2 regions of the Pseudomonas sp. DC1.2 genome follow, and region 1 is predicted to be linked to the other one. Evidence: predicted binding sites of a transcription regulator. Region 1 holds the regulator's gene; the other holds the start of a gene.
The links. Region 1 encodes sigma-54, which starts transcription at its own class of promoters, with help from an activator protein. Its sites were predicted from a motif close to ANTGGCATNNANNTTGCTNT; they were not measured.
Positions count from the first base shown of each region.

Region 1 (7,690 bases):
GCACCCATCAACCGTAGAAGCGTGGTCTTGCCACACCCGGAAGGTCCCATGATGCCGGTGACCTTGCCGCGAGGGATACGGATATCGACGTTATTGAAAATGCTGCGCGCACCGCGCTTGAAGGACAGTCCCTTCAGCTCGACCGCGTAGGCGTTATCGGCACTCATCTAAACTCCTTGCGATGCAGCCTCTCACTCGGACGCCTGGCTTCCTGACGAAAGCACATACCTCCCGGGCGGGCCGAACTGGCGGCGAACTATATCACTGCAAAGGCCAACCGCCCAAGGCCCAAGCCAGAGCATATTCAGCAACGTGACAGGCAAAAATGCTGATTTAGAGGCATTAGAGAACGGCTGTTAACAAAGCACGACGAACTTGCGTGAGGGTTTCGATCATTACCGCTATAATCGCCGCCTTTTCATCGGGCTATACGATTTCAGACATGAGCCAATCCCGCGACCTGATTCAATCGGCACAACGCACCATCCGCCTTGAGCTGGAAGCCGTACAAGGCTTGCTGCCCCATATCGACGCGGATTTCGTGCGCGCTTGCGAGATGATTCTGGCCAGCAAAGGCCGCGTCGTCGTGGTCGGCATGGGCAAATCCGGGCACATCGGCAACAAAATTGCCGCCACCCTGGCCAGCACCGGCACCACTGCATTTTTCGTACACCCGGCCGAAGCCAGTCACGGCGACATGGGCATGATCACTCGCGATGACATCATCCTTGCATTGTCGAACTCCGGCTCCACCAATGAAATCGTTACCCTGCTGCCGCTGATCAAACGCCTCGGCATCCAGTTGATCAGCCTCACCGGCAACCCTGATTCGCCGCTGGCCAAGGCTGCCGAAGTCAATCTTAACGTGCATGTCGAACACGAAGCCTGCCCGCTGAACCTTGCGCCCACCTCGTCGACGACCGCAGCGCTGGTCATGGGCGACGCCCTGGCTGTTGCTCTGCTGGAGGCACGCGGCTTTACGGCCGAAGATTTCGCTTTTTCCCATCCTGGCGGCGCACTTGGCCGACGCCTGCTCCTGAAAGTGGAACACGTCATGCACGCCGGCCAGGAACTGCCACAGGTGCAACGTGGCACGCTGCTAAAGGACGCGCTGATGGAGATGACCCGAAAAGGCTTGGGCATGACCGTTATCCTGGAAGCAGACGGCAGGCTCGCCGGGATTTTCACGGACGGCGACCTGCGTCGCACACTGGACCGCAGCATTGATATCCGCAGCGCCACCATCGACCAGGTCATGACCGCGCATGGCAAGACCGCCCGCGCCGAAATGCTCGCCGCCGAAGCCCTGAAAATCATGGAAGACCATAAAATCAACGCACTGGTAGTGGTCGACAGCGAGGATCGCCCGGTTGGCGCCTTGAACATGCACGATTTGCTGCGCGCAGGAGTGATGTAATGAGTACCGACCTGCTGCAACGCGGCAAACAGATCAAACTGGCCGTATTTGACGTCGACGGCGTGCTGACTGACGGCCGCCTGTACTTCCTGGAAGACGGCAGCGAATTCAAGACATTCAGCACCCTTGATGGCCAAGGCATCAAGATGTTGATGGCAGCCGGCGTTCAGACCGCTATCATCAGCGGTCGTAAGACCCCGGTGGTCGAACGGCGTGCAAAGAACCTGGGGATTCCACACCTGTACCAGGGCCGCGAAGACAAACTGGTCGTGCTGGACGAGCTTCTTGCTCAACTCAACCTAAGCTATGAACAGGTTGCCTACCTCGGTGACGACCTGCCGGACCTACCGGTGATTCGCCGCGTGGGCCTGGGCATGGCCGTGGCCAACGCCGCCAGTTTCGTCCGTGAACACGCCCACGGCGTTACCCAGGCCCGAGGCGGCGAAGGCGCCGCCAGGGAATTCTGCGAATTGATCCTGCGCGCCCAAGGCCGCCTCGATGCAGCCAACGCTGCGTACCTGTGAGCCCATTTATGCTGAGCAAAAAGATTCGCAACATCCTGATGTTCGGCTGCATCGCTGCGATATTCGCGGCCGTCGGCTACTGGAACATCAGCCCGGAACGCTTCCTCGACAAGCCAGTGGCCAAGGTCGATGAAGGCGAGATCGACTACTACGCCACCAACGCACAAAGTATGCAGTTCCTGCCAGATGGCAAATTGCAGTACGACCTGACCTCAGACAAGGTCGAACACTTGAAAGCGAGCGATGTAACGCTGCTGACCAACCCCGACCTGAACATGTTCCGTGGCACCGAGTTTCCGTGGCACGTGCAAAGTTTGCGCGGCGAGGTCAACCCGGGCGGCACGCAAGTGGAACTGATCGACTCAGTACGCATTGCACGCACCGATGAAAAGAACCGCGACACCATTATTACCAGCACCCGTATGACAGTGTTCCCACAGCAGCAATATGCGCAGACCGAGCAACCCGTTAGAATCGACGGCGCTGGCGGGGTGTCATTTGGCACGGGAATGAAAGCGTATTTGAAAGAAAGCAGGATACACCTGCTATCGAAAGTAAGAGGACAGTATGAGGCTCGTTAAAACCCTCCCTATTTTGCTCAGTCTGGGCGCAGCACTGGGAAGCGTGAGCGCCTGGGCTCTGCCGAACGATAGCCAGCAACCGATCCGCATCCAGGCTGACGATGCTCAGCTCGATGACAAGCAAGGGATCGCCACCTATAAAGGTGACGTGATCATCACCCAAGGCTCGATGAAGGTCACCGGCAACACCGTGACCATCACTCGCACGCCGGCCGGCGAAATCGACGTCGTGACCTCCGTGGGCAACCTCGCGTATTTCGAGCAGAAGCAGAAGCCCGACTCGCCGCAGCCAGTTAAAGGCTACGGCAAGACCGTTCAGTACCATGCCCAGCAAAACCGCATCGTGCTGATCGACCAAGCCAAAGTCATCAGCGACGACGGCAGTACCACCGAAGGCGAGAAAATCGTCTATGACACGGTGAAACAGGTGGCTACCGCAGGCCGCGCCAATGGCTCGCCAATCACCACGCCACGCCAACGGATCGACATGGTGATCCCGCCGAAGCAGAAGGCCCAGTAATGGCAACTCTCAAAGCCCAACATCTGGCCAAGAGCTATAAGGGCCGGCAAGTCGTGCGCGACGTCAGCCTGTCCATCGACAGCGGACAGATCGTCGGCCTGCTCGGCCCCAATGGCGCGGGCAAGACCACCTGCTTCTACATGATCGTCGGCTTGGTACAGGCCGATCAGGGCCGCGTACTGATCGACGACCTCGACGTGAGCCACCAACCGATGCACGGCCGTGCAAAGGCCGGTATCGGCTATCTCCCGCAAGAAGCGTCGATCTTCCGCAAACTGTCGGTGGCCGACAACATCATGGCGATTCTTGAGACACGAAAAGAACTCGACAAAGCCGGGCGGCGCCAAGAGTTGGAAAGCCTGCTCCAGGAATTCCATATCAACCACATTCGCGACAACCTCGGCATGAGCCTTTCCGGTGGTGAGCGCCGTCGCGTGGAAATCGCAAGAGCACTGGCCACGGCACCGAAATTCATCCTGCTGGACGAACCTTTCGCCGGCGTTGACCCGATCTCCGTGGGCGACATCAAGCAAATCATCCATCACCTCAAGGCAAAGGGCATCGGCGTCTTGATCACCGACCACAACGTCCGTGAAACATTGGATATCTGCGAAACAGCCTACATCGTCAACGATGGACAACTGATCGCCGAAGGCGATTCTGCAACCATCCTGGCCAACGAGCTGGTAAAAGAAGTTTATCTAGGCCATGAGTTCCGCCTGTAAGCACTGAGGTGCCCGGCAATGGCCTGAGCGTGCGTTCCAATAAAGTTTTTTTATTGCTACAGCGCTCCCGGCAAACACGAAGCTCCAAAGGTGTTCAGCCGATGGCCAGAAAAGCGTATCAGTGAAGCCTTAGGGGTTTTATTGTTACAGCGCTCTAGGCAAACACTTCAGTTTCAGGCATATAATTTGCTTATGTTTGGCGCTCCGGCGCCCTGTAGTGGATGGCGCATGTGCGCCGGCGAATAAGGTGTTAAGCCCCTGCCATGAAACCATCGCTAGTCTTGAGAATGGGCCAGCAGCTGACGATGACACCGCAGCTGCAACAGGCTATCCGCCTGCTCCAATTGTCGACCTTGGACCTGCAACAGGAAATCCAGGAGGCCTTGGAGTCCAATCCGATGCTCGAACGCCAGGAAGAAGGCGACGACTTCGATAACACCGACCCGTTGGCCGACAGCGCCGAGCAGAAACCCAACGCCGACGTTCAGGAACCCTCTTACCAGGAATCCGCCCCAACGGTGGATAACCTTGAGGAAGGCGACTGGAACGAACGCATCCCCAACGAACTGCCTGTCGACACGGCCTGGGATGACGTCTACCAGACTAGCGCCAGCAGCCTGCCGAGCAACGATGACGACGAGTGGGATTTCACCACCCGCACATCGGTCGGTGAAAGCCTGCAAAGCCACCTGCTGTGGCAATTGAATCTTGCACCGATGTCCGACACTGATCGCTTGATCGCCGTCACCCTGATCGACTGCATCAACAATCAGGGCTACCTGGACGAAACGCTCGATGAAATCCTCGAAGCCTTCGACCCGGAACTGGATATCGAACTGGACGAAATCGAAGCCGTCCTGCACCGCATCCAGCAATTCGAACCTGCTGGTATCGGTGCCCGGAACCTGGGCGAATGCCTGCTGCTGCAATTGCGCCAACTGCCCGCCAAGACGCCTTGGCTGGCTGAAGCCAAACGCCTGGTCAGTGATTACATAGATTTGCTCGGCAGCCGCGACTACAGCCAGCTCATGCGGCGCATGAAACTCAAGGAAGATGAGCTGCGGCAGGTCATCGAACTGGTCCAAAGCCTCAATCCACGCCCAGGCTCACAGATAGAGTCCAGCGAAGCCGAATACGTGGTGCCCGACGTCATCGTGCGTAAAGATAACGAACGCTGGCTGGTAGAGCTGAACCAGGAGTCGGTGCCACGCCTGCGGGTCAACGCCCAGTACGCAGGTTTCGTGCGTCGCGCGGACACCAGCGCCGATAACACGTTCATGCGTAATCAGTTGCAAGAAGCCCGCTGGTTCATCAAGAGCCTTCAGAGCCGCAACGAAACCCTGATGAAAGTAGCCACCCAGATCGTCGAGCATCAGCGAGGCTTCCTGGAGTACGGTGACGAGGCCATGAAACCGCTGGTACTGCATGACATCGCCGAAGCGGTGGGGATGCACGAATCAACGATTTCACGGGTAACCACGCAGAAATTCATGCATACCCCACGGGGCATATATGAGTTGAAATACTTTTTCTCCAGCCACGTCAGCACCTCCGAAGGCGGTGAATGCTCGTCCACGGCAATCCGCGCGATCATCAAAAAACTGGTTGCCGCGGAAAATCAGAAAAAGCCGTTGAGTGACAGCAAGATCGCTGGTTTACTGGAGGCACAAGGCATTCAGGTGGCTCGCCGCACCGTCGCCAAGTACCGTGAGTCCCTAGGGATCGCGCCTTCGAGCGAACGCAAGCGGTTGATGTAAGCCACAGCACAGCGTTCCAGTGGCAGGTATTTCTACCTGCCGCTTTATGCACTGGCAACGAAGGAGAAGCTGTATGCAAGTCAATATCAGTGGACACCAGCTGGAAGTGACAGAGCCCCTGCGCGCCTACATAGGCGAAAAACTCAAAAGGCTTGAGGGGCATTTCGACAAAATCACCAATGTGCAAGTCACGATGAACGTCGAGAAGCTGAAGCAGAAAATCGAAGCCACCTTGCATATCCCCGGCGGAGAAGTGGTCGCCAATGCCGAGCATTCAGACATGTATGCGGCCATTGACCTGCTGACCGACAAGCTGGATCGCCAACTTAAAAAGCATAAGGAAAAGACCCAAAGCCTGCTTCAGGGCGCAACCGGTCGTTAACACTCCCTACCCATGATCCGACTTGAAAACATCCTGACCCCCGGCCGTTCCCTTGTGAACGTGCCGGGCGGCAGTAAAAAGAAAGTACTCGAACAAATTGCCAACCTGATCGCCCGCGAAGTGCCGGATCTGGCCATGCAGGATGTCTTCGAGAGCTTGGTTGCCCGTGAAAAACTCGGCTCCACGGGTTTTGGCAACGGTATCGCCATCCCCCACTGCCGCCTCAAAGGCTGCGAAGCGCCCATCAGTGCGTTGATGCACCTGGATGCTCCCATCGATTTCGACGCTATTGACGGCGCCCCGGTTGATTTGCTGTTTGTACTGCTGGTACCGCAAGCCGCCACCGATGCGCACCTTGAATTGCTTCGACAGATCGCCAGCATGCTTGATCGCAAGGAAGTTCGTGATCGCCTGCGTAGCGCCCCGAGTAACGAAGCCTTGTATCAGGTTGTCCTGGACGAGCAAAACGGTCAGTAATCATGCGCTTGATCATTGTCAGCGGCCGGTCCGGCTCAGGTAAAAGCACCGCACTCGATGTCCTTGAGGACAGCGGCTACTACTGTATCGACAACCTGCCGGCAGGCCTGTTACCAGAGTTGGCCGAACGCGCATTGATTCATACCGAGCTAGCGCAACCGCTGGTCGCTGTTTCTATTGATGCACGCAACCTGCCCAGCCATCTTTCGCGCTTTCCCGAATTACTCGAGGAAGTCCGCAGCCGGCATATCCAGTGCGATGTTGTTTATCTGGACGCCGACGAAGAAACATTGCTCAAGCGCTTCTCGGAAACCCGTCGTCGCCATCCGCTGACCAGCGCCAATCGCTCGCTGGCAGAAGCGATTGAAGATGAAACCCAACTGCTGGGCCCCATCTCAGACCTGGCCGACCTCAAGATCAATACCACCAACCTGAATCTGTACCAGTTGCGCGACACCATCAAGTTGCGCCTACTTAACCAGCCAGAACCCGGTACCGCTTTCCTGGTGGAGTCTTTTGGATTCAAGCGTGGGATGCCGGTGGATGCCGACTTAGTGTTCGATGTGCGCTGCCTGCCAAACCCTTACTGGAAGCCAGAATTGCGGGATCAGTCAGGACTGGATCAACCGGTAGCCGACTACTTGGCTGCACAACCGGATGTCGAAGAGATGTTCCAGGACATTTCCTCCTACCTGCTGAAATGGCTGCCGCGTTTTGCTGCGAGCAACCGCGCTTACGTCACCATCGCCATTGGTTGCACCGGCGGACATCACCGCTCTGTCTATCTGACCGAACGTCTCGGCCAGGTCCTGCAACATTCCCTGAAGAACGTCCAGGTCCGCCACCGCGACCTCAGCTAAAGGATTCACACCGCGATGCCTGCTCTGGAAATTGAAATCATCAACAAGCTGGGCCTGCATGCCCGTGCATCAGCAAAATTCGTTGGGGTCGCAGGACAGTACCCATGCCAGATCAGAGCGGGCCGCACCCCGGAGTCGATGGTTGACGGTAAAAGCATCATGGCCATGATGATGCTCGCTGCGGGCAAGGGCACCAAAATTCACTTGAGTACCGAAGGCGAGCAGGAGCAGGAAGCGCTTGACGCTTTGGTGGCATTGATCAACAACTACTTCGACGAAGGCGAGTAACACCTCAGCCTGATTACTGTTATGGCGAGAGGCAGCTCCTCGCCATACCCATTTGCCAGGCGCAAAAGCAATCGGGCGTCAGGCAGTGCCTTGGCCAATGTGCAAGTTGCCACGCCCTGTAAGGCTCGCGTCAGGCTTGGTTACAGATCCAGCCACGCC
Region 1 is NZ_CP133782.1:933,915-941,604, reverse strand. It holds gene RHM68_RS04115 (ATP-binding cassette domain-containing protein) at 1-167, opposite strand, end outside; gene RHM68_RS04110 (KpsF/GutQ family sugar-phosphate isomerase) at 443-1,417, shown strand; gene RHM68_RS04105 (HAD family hydrolase) at 1,417-1,941, shown strand; gene lptC (LPS export ABC transporter periplasmic protein LptC) at 1,950-2,522, shown strand; gene lptA (lipopolysaccharide transport periplasmic protein LptA) at 2,509-3,042, shown strand; gene lptB (LPS export ABC transporter ATP-binding protein) at 3,042-3,767, shown strand; gene RHM68_RS04085 (RNA polymerase factor sigma-54) at 4,031-5,524, shown strand; gene hpf (ribosome hibernation-promoting factor, HPF/YfiA family) at 5,598-5,906, shown strand; gene ptsN (PTS IIA-like nitrogen regulatory protein PtsN) at 5,919-6,383, shown strand; gene rapZ (RNase adapter RapZ) at 6,386-7,243, shown strand; gene RHM68_RS04065 (HPr family phosphocarrier protein) at 7,259-7,531, shown strand.

Region 2 (7,690 bases), 790 kb from region 1:
TTCAGCTCTTCGTCGTAGTACAGCGCCAACACCAGCCGCTCACGCTCCGGCAAATTGGCAATCGCGTCCGCCAGCGCGGCCTGGAACCGTTCATCTTCCAGATCACGTGACGGCTCCGTATGAGCACTGGCGCCATCCTCGTGCAGTCCTTCGTGTTCGCCGTCCTGCAACAGGTCGTCAAAACTGAAGAGCCGACTGCCCAAGGTATCGTTCAAAATCCCGTAATAATCGTCGAGACTCAATTGGAGTTCGGCCGCAACCTCGTGATCTTTAGCGTCACGGCCGGTTTTAGCTTCAATAGAACGAATTGCGTCGCTCACCATTCGCGTATTGCGGTGAACGGAACGTGGTGCCCAGTCGCCCTTGCGGACTTCATCAAGCATCGCGCCGCGGATTCGAATGCCCGCGTAGGTCTCAAAGCTGGCACCTTTGCTGGCGTCGTATTTGGTTGAGACTTCCAGTAGCCCGATCATACCGGCCTGGATCAGGTCTTCGACCTGGACACTGGCCGGCAGACGCGCCAGCAAATGGTAAGCAATGCGTTTGACCAGTGGCGCGTAACGCTCAATCAGCTCGTATTGTGAGTCACGTGCAGACTTCTTGTAGAGGTTGTAGCCACTTGATGTCATAGGACGGGCCCTGCGGTTTGTTGCACGAGACGCTCGACAAAAAACTCCAGGTGGCCGCGCGGGTTGGCGGGCAGCGGCCAAGTGTCGACCTTTTGTGCAATGGCTTTGAACGCCAGTGAGCACTTGGAACGCGGAAAGGCTTCGTAGACGGCGCGCTGCTTCTGCACGGCTTTGCGCACGCTTTCGTCATAAGGCACGGCGCCGACGTATTGTAAGGCGACGTCAAGGAAACGGTCTGTGACCTTGGTCAACTTGGCGAACAGGTTGCGACCTTCCTGCGGGCTCTGTGCCATGTTGGCCAGGACCCGGAAGCGGTTCATGCCGTAATCGCGGTTTAGCAGTTTGATCAAGGCGTAGGCATCCGTGATCGAGGTCGGCTCGTCACAGACCACCAGCAGCACTTCTTGCGCAGCGCGCACGAAACTGACGACCGAGTCACCAATGCCTGCGGCCGTGTCGATCACCAGGACGTCAAGGTTGTCACCGATATCGCTGAACGCCTGAATCAGGCCGGCGTGTTGGGCCGGTGTCAGATGCACCATGCTCTGCGTGCCGGACGCCGCGGGAACGATCCGAATACCGCCAGGGCCCTGCAACAAAACGTCGCGCAGCTCGCAGCGACCTTCAATCACGTCGGCCAGCGTCCGTTTGGGTGTGAGACCCAGTAGAACGTCGACGTTGGCCAATCCCAAGTCAGCGTCCAGCAGCATGACCCGTCGGCCAAGCTCAGCTAGAGCCAGGGACAAGTTTACTGACACGTTAGTCTTCCCGACGCCACCTTTGCCGCCGGTCACCGCGATCACCTGTACGGGATGCATGCTGCCCATGTTATTTCTTTACCTTGTCTTACTTAGACGGAGGCCACATTACTGGCTGCGCGTTCACCATCGGAACAATGCATGGCAGGCCATCGATGTAGGTACAAAAACTGTTGATGAATACCTCAGCCGACCTGTTTGGTCGGGCTGTGGTAGATATCAGCGAACATATCAGCCATAGCTTCTTCGCTGGGCTCTTCCTGCATTTGCACGCTCACCGCGCGACTGACCAACTGGTGACGACGCGGCAGATGCAAATCATCCGGAATCCGCGGGCCGTCGGTGAGATACGCCACCGGCAATTCATGACTGATGGCCAGGCTCAACACCTCGCCCAGACTCGCCGTTTCATCCAATTTAGTCAGGATGCACCCAGCCAGACCGCAACGCTTGTAACTGTGATAAGCGGCCGCCAGGACCTGCTTCTGGCTGGTGGTTGCCAGCACTAGATAATTCTTCGATTTGATGCCACGGCCGGCCAGGCTTTCAAGTTGCATGCGCAGCGCCGGGTCGCTGGCCTGGAGGCCGGCGGTGTCGATCAGCACCACGCGTTTGCGCAACAGTGGATCCAGCGCCTGCGCCAGGGACTGACCCGGATCGACGTGGGTCACCGACACATTGAGAATCCGGCCCAGGGTCTTGAGTTGCTCCTGAGCGCCAATGCGGTAGCTGTCCATGCTCACCAGCGCGATGCTCTGCGCGCCGTACTTGAGTACATAACGGGCCGCCAGTTTGGCCAGCGTCGTCGTCTTGCCCATGCCCGCAGGGCCGACCATCGCAATCACGCCACCCTCTTCCAGAGGTTCGACTTCGGGGGTGGCGATCATCCGCGCCAGGTGCGCCAACAACATGCGCCAGGCCTGACGGGGTTCTTCAATGTCAGAAATCATCGCCAGCAGATCGCGCGACAGCGGGCCAGACAGGCCTATGCGTTGCAAGCGACGCCAGAGATTAGCCTGGGCGGGGCGACTGCCTTGCAGTTGATTCCAGGCCAGGGAGCCAAGCTGTACTTCCATCAACTCGCGCAAGCTATTGAGTTCGAAACGCATCGAGTCAAATGCTCGCGGATCGACACCGCCAGCGGCGTAGGCCGGGGCCGGCGCAGGGCGCCGCGGCTGAGTGTAAGTCGGCTCGACCAGCGGCTCAGCGGCGGTCAACGGCAGACCGGCAAACAGTTGGCGATTGGTGGTCTGGTCGCCTTCGGTTTCGCCCTCGCCACGCAGGCTCAGCTCGGCCTGGGCAGTGACGATCCGCGACTGCGTCTTGCGCAATTCATCTTCGAGTTCAATGTTCGGAACACGCGGCGCCAGCGCCGACAGCTTGTAATCCAGGGCAGCCGTTAGTTCGACACCGCCAGCGATCCGGCGATTACCAATGATGGCGGCATCAGCCCCCAACTCATCACGAACCAGTTTCATGGCCTGACGCATATCGGCGGCGAAAAAACGCTTAACTTGCATAAACCACTACCTCAGCCGTTGGGCCCTACTGTCGCAACGATGGTCACTTGCTTGTTGTCAGGAATTTCCTGATAAGCCAACACGTGCAAACCCGGCACTGCCAGCCGACCGAATCGCGAAAGCATCGCGCGAACCGGACCGGCCACCAGCAGAATCACCGGTTGACCTTGCATCTCTTGACGCTGCGCGGCTTCGATCAACGAGCGCTGCAGCTTCTCTGCCATGCTTGGCTCCAGCAGAACGCCCTCTTCCGAGCCTTGTCCTGCCTTCTGCAGACTATTGAGCAATATCTGTTCCAACCTTGGCTCCAGAGTGATAACTGGTAGCTCCGCCTCAGTCCCTACAATGCTTTGGACGATTGCGCGGGATACGCCGACGCGCACAGCCGCCACCAGAGCGGCAGTATCTTGACTCTTGGCGGCATTGTTAGCGATGGCTTCTGCAATGCTGCGTATGTCACGAACCGGCACCTGTTCAGCCAGCAGCGCCTGCAATACCTTGAGCAACTGCGACAGCGACACCACGCCTGGCACCAGCTCTTCGGCCAGTTTTGGCGAGCTTTTGGCCAGCAATTGCATGAGTTGCTGCACTTCTTCGTGGCCAATCAGCTCACTAGAGTGTTTGTACAAAATTTGGTTCAAGTGGGTTGCCACTACCGTACTGGCATCGACCACGGTGTAACCCAGGGATTGCGCCTGGGCACGCTGACTGATTTCGATCCAGACCGCCTCCAGACCAAAAGCCGGATCTTTGGCGGTAATGCCATTGAGCGTGCCGTAGACCTGCCCTGGGTTGATCGCCAACTCACGGTCCGGGTAAATCTCGGCTTCGGCCAGGATCACGCCCATCAGGGTCAAGCGATAGGCGCTTGGCGCCAGGTCGAGGTTGTCACGGATATGCACAGTCGGCATCAAAAAGCCCAAATCCTGGGAGAGCTTTTTACGCACTCCCTTGATCCGCGCGAGCAACTGACCACCCTGGTTGCGATCCACCAGCGGAATCAGGCGATAACCCACTTCCAGGCCAATCATGTCGATAGGCGTTACATCGTCCCAGCCCAGCTCTTTGGTTTCCTGAGCACGGGCAGGCGATGGCAACAGTTCCTGCTGACGCTTGACCTCTTGCAGCGCCTGCACCTTGACCACGTTTTGTTTCTTCCAGAACAGGTACGCGCCGCCCGCTGCCAGCGCCGCCATGCTGAGAAAGGAGAAATGCGGCATGCCGGGCACCAGGCCCATGACCGCCATCAAGCCTGCCGCCACCGCCAGCGCCTTGGGTGAGGCGAACATCTGACGACCGATCTGTTTACCCATGTCTTCCGAACCGGAAGCACGGGTCACCATGATCGCCGCCGCTGTGGATAACAACAGTGATGGCAATTGCGCCACCAAACCGTCACCGATGGTCAACAAGGCGTAAACCCTGCCGGCGTCGCCGAAGCTCATGCCGTGCTGGAAGATACCCACCGCCATGCCGCCGATCAGGTTGATGAACAGAATCAGCAGGCCGGCGATGGCGTCACCACGCACGAACTTGCTGGCACCGTCCATGGAGCCATAAAACTCGGCCTCTTGAGCCACTTCCATGCGGCGCAGCTTGGCCTGGGGCTGATCAATCAGGCCGGCGTTAAGGTCGGCGTCAATCGCCATTTGTTTGCCGGGCATCGCATCGAGGGTGAAACGCGCGCTCACCTCGGAAATCCGCCCGGCGCCCTTGGTCACAACGACGAAGTTGATGATCATCAAGATCGCGAAAACCACGATACCCACCACGTAGTTACCGCCGATCACCACCTCACCGAAGGCCTGAATCACCTTGCCGGCGGCGGCGTGCCCTTCCTGACCGTGGAGCATTACGACCCGCGTGGAGGCCACGTTCAGCGCCAGGCGCATGAGCGTCGCCACCAGCAGAATCGTCGGGAACACCGCGAAATCCAGCGGCCGCAAGGCGTAGACGCAGACCAGCAACACGACAATCGACAAGGCGATGTTGAACGTGAAAAACACGTCCAGCAGGAACGGCGGCACCGGCAACATCATCATCGCCAGCATGACCAGCAGCAGCAGCGGCACACCCAGATTGCCCCGACTCAAGTCGGCGACGTTTGTGCGAGCACTGTTGATTAGCTGAGAGCGATCCACCGGCTTTCCTCGTTCCTTTAAAGCAAAACTTTTGACGCCTGAAGCAGACGCAAAGCGACTAGTGCAAGAAGCCTTCCAACTTTTGCCGACCACCGAAATAGAGTCACGCCAGGGCGAACAGACCGACAGTCTGACGCTGGATATTTTTTTGATTCGCGCGAAGCATCGCTGCTCGTTGAGAGCCAGGCCGCAACACCTCTACGCCTGAAAAAGCACACAGCACAACACGACGCCGGCGATCCCGCAGATCATCATGCTCGGTGAGCTGCCGGTGAATCGGGCGGGGTTTGTCTTATCGGGATTGACGCGCAGCCGAACTGCCCCAGCGCCTGTTAGTTCTAACAGTAGCCAGCGTGAGCTTTTGGGTATTCGATGGGGTGTACCAGGCCCGGTAAAACCGGGCAGCGGAGCACTGATCATGTCCAGAGAGGCGGTGAAGTCTTTCAATGATGCCAAAGGTTTCGAGTTGTTGGCGCCGGGACAACAGCGTAAAAAAAAGCGGCCATCGCCCAGCATTACCGAGACCACCCTCAAGAATCGCGGCGCAAATCCGGCGGGATCGGCAAGTCGCCCTTGAGCGGGTCCGGGCGCTTGCCCTTGCCGGCGCGGTGTTGGCGGATCTGGTAGACGTAGGCCAGTACCTGCGCCACCGCCAGGTACAGCCCGCCGGGGATTTCCTGATCGAGTTCGGTGGAGTAATAAATCGAACGCGCCAGAGCCGGCGATTCGAGGAGCATGACGTTATTGGCCACCGCGATTTCGCGAATTTTCAACGCCAGGAAGTCGCTGCCCTTGGCAACCAGCATCGGCGCCCCGCCCTTCTCCGGGTCGTACTTGAGCGCAACCGCGTAGTGGGTCGGGTTGGTGATGATCACGTCGGCATCCGGGATCGCAGCCATCATTCGGCGCTGGGACATTTCGCGCTGAAGCTGACGAATGCGCTGCTTGACCTCGGGCCGCCCTTCCTGATCCTTGTGCTCGTCACGCACTTCCTGCTTGGTCATCAGCAGTTTTTTGTGGCTTTCCCACAACTGCACCGGCACGTCCACCGCCGCGATGATGATGAGCCCGCAGGCCATCCACAGGGTGCTCCAGCCGACCACTTGCAGGCTGTGAATAATCGCCTGATCCAGCGGTTCATGGGCGATACGCAGCAGGTCGTCGATGTCTGACGACAACACCGCCAGCGCCACGAACAGGATGATGATGAATTTGGCCAAGGCCTTGAGCAGTTCCACCAGCGCCTTGCTGGAAAACATCCGCTTAAGGCCGCTGAGCGGGTTCATTCGGCTGAACTTGGGCGCCATGGAGTCTGCCGCGAACAGCCAGCCGCCCAGGGAAATCGGACCGATAATTGCCGCCAGCACCAAAGAAATCATGATCGGCTGAATTGCCCACAGGGCAATCTGCCCCGAATGCATCAGGTAGGTGCTCATGTAGCGCTGATCCAGAATCACCTCACGGGGCAGCGAGAAGTTCAGGCGCATCAACTCCATCATGTCCTGAGCCAACGCCCCGCCGAAAATCAGCAGGGCGCTGGCACCGACGAGCATGATCGCCAGGGTGTTGAGTTCCTTGGAGCGCGCCACCTCACCCTTGTCACGGGCGTCTTTTTTCTTCTTGTCGGTGGCGTCTTCTGTTTTGTCTTGACCACTTTCGCTCTCAGCCATGCTCAGCGCGCCTGTGCCAGTTCACGTAAAAACTGCAAGGCCTCAGAGGCCATGGGTTGAAACTGGTTGAGGATGTCGCCGAGGCTGACCCACAAGATGAACATCCCGAGCACCAGGGTCAGTGGAAAGCCAATGGAGAAGATGTTCAGTTGCGGCGCCGCCCGGGTCATCACGCCAAACGCAATGTTGACCACCAGCAACGCGGTGATCGCGGGCAGCACCAACACCAGCGACGCGCCCAGCACCCAGCCGAGCTTGCCAGCCAGTTCCCAGAAATGATTAACCATAAACCCGCTGCCGACCGGCAGCGTGGTAAAGCTTTCGGTGAGGACTTCGAAGACCACCAGATGGCCGTTCATGGACAGGAACAACAACGTCACCAGCATGGTGAAGAATTGCCCGATGACGGCCACCGACACCCCGTTGGTGGGGTCGACCATCGAGGCGAAGCCCATGCCCATCTGAATCGCAACGATCTGTCCCGCCACCACGAACGCCTGGAAGAACAGCTGCAAGGAGAAGCCCATCACCGCGCCGATGATGATCTGCTCGCCGATTAGTAGCAGCCCGCTGAGGTCCAGTGGATTGACCGGGGGCATCGGCGGCAGGGCCGGCGTAATGACCACCGTAATCGCCAGCGCCATATACGCCCGCACACGCCGGGGCACCAGGGTTGTGCCGAAAATCGGCATGAGCATCAGCAACGTACCGACGCGAAACAGCGGCAACATGAACGAAGCCACCCAGCTACTGATCTGGGTGTCGGTCAACTGAAGCAGTGACATGCCTTAGCCGATGACCATAGGAATATTGCCGTACAACTGGAGGATATATTCCATGAAGGTCTGGACCAGCCAAGGACCCGCCACGATCAGTGTCACCAGCATGACCAACAGACGCGGCAGGAAGCTCAGCGTCTGTTCGTTGATCTGGGTCGCTGCCTGGAACATCGCGACCAGCAGCCCCACCAGC
Region 2 is NZ_CP133782.1:1,725,379-1,733,068, reverse strand. It holds gene fliA (RNA polymerase sigma factor FliA) at 1-629, opposite strand, end outside; gene fleN (flagellar synthesis regulator FleN) at 626-1,456, opposite strand; gene flhF (flagellar biosynthesis protein FlhF) at 1,573-2,907, opposite strand; gene flhA (flagellar biosynthesis protein FlhA) at 2,919-5,048, opposite strand; gene flhB (flagellar biosynthesis protein FlhB) at 5,579-6,718, opposite strand; gene fliR (flagellar biosynthetic protein FliR) at 6,721-7,503, opposite strand; gene fliQ (flagellar biosynthesis protein FliQ) at 7,507-7,690, opposite strand, start outside.
Region 2: a site for sigma-54 is predicted at 5,068-5,087, ahead of flhA (flagellar biosynthesis protein FlhA). Genes of this name have one in related genera too.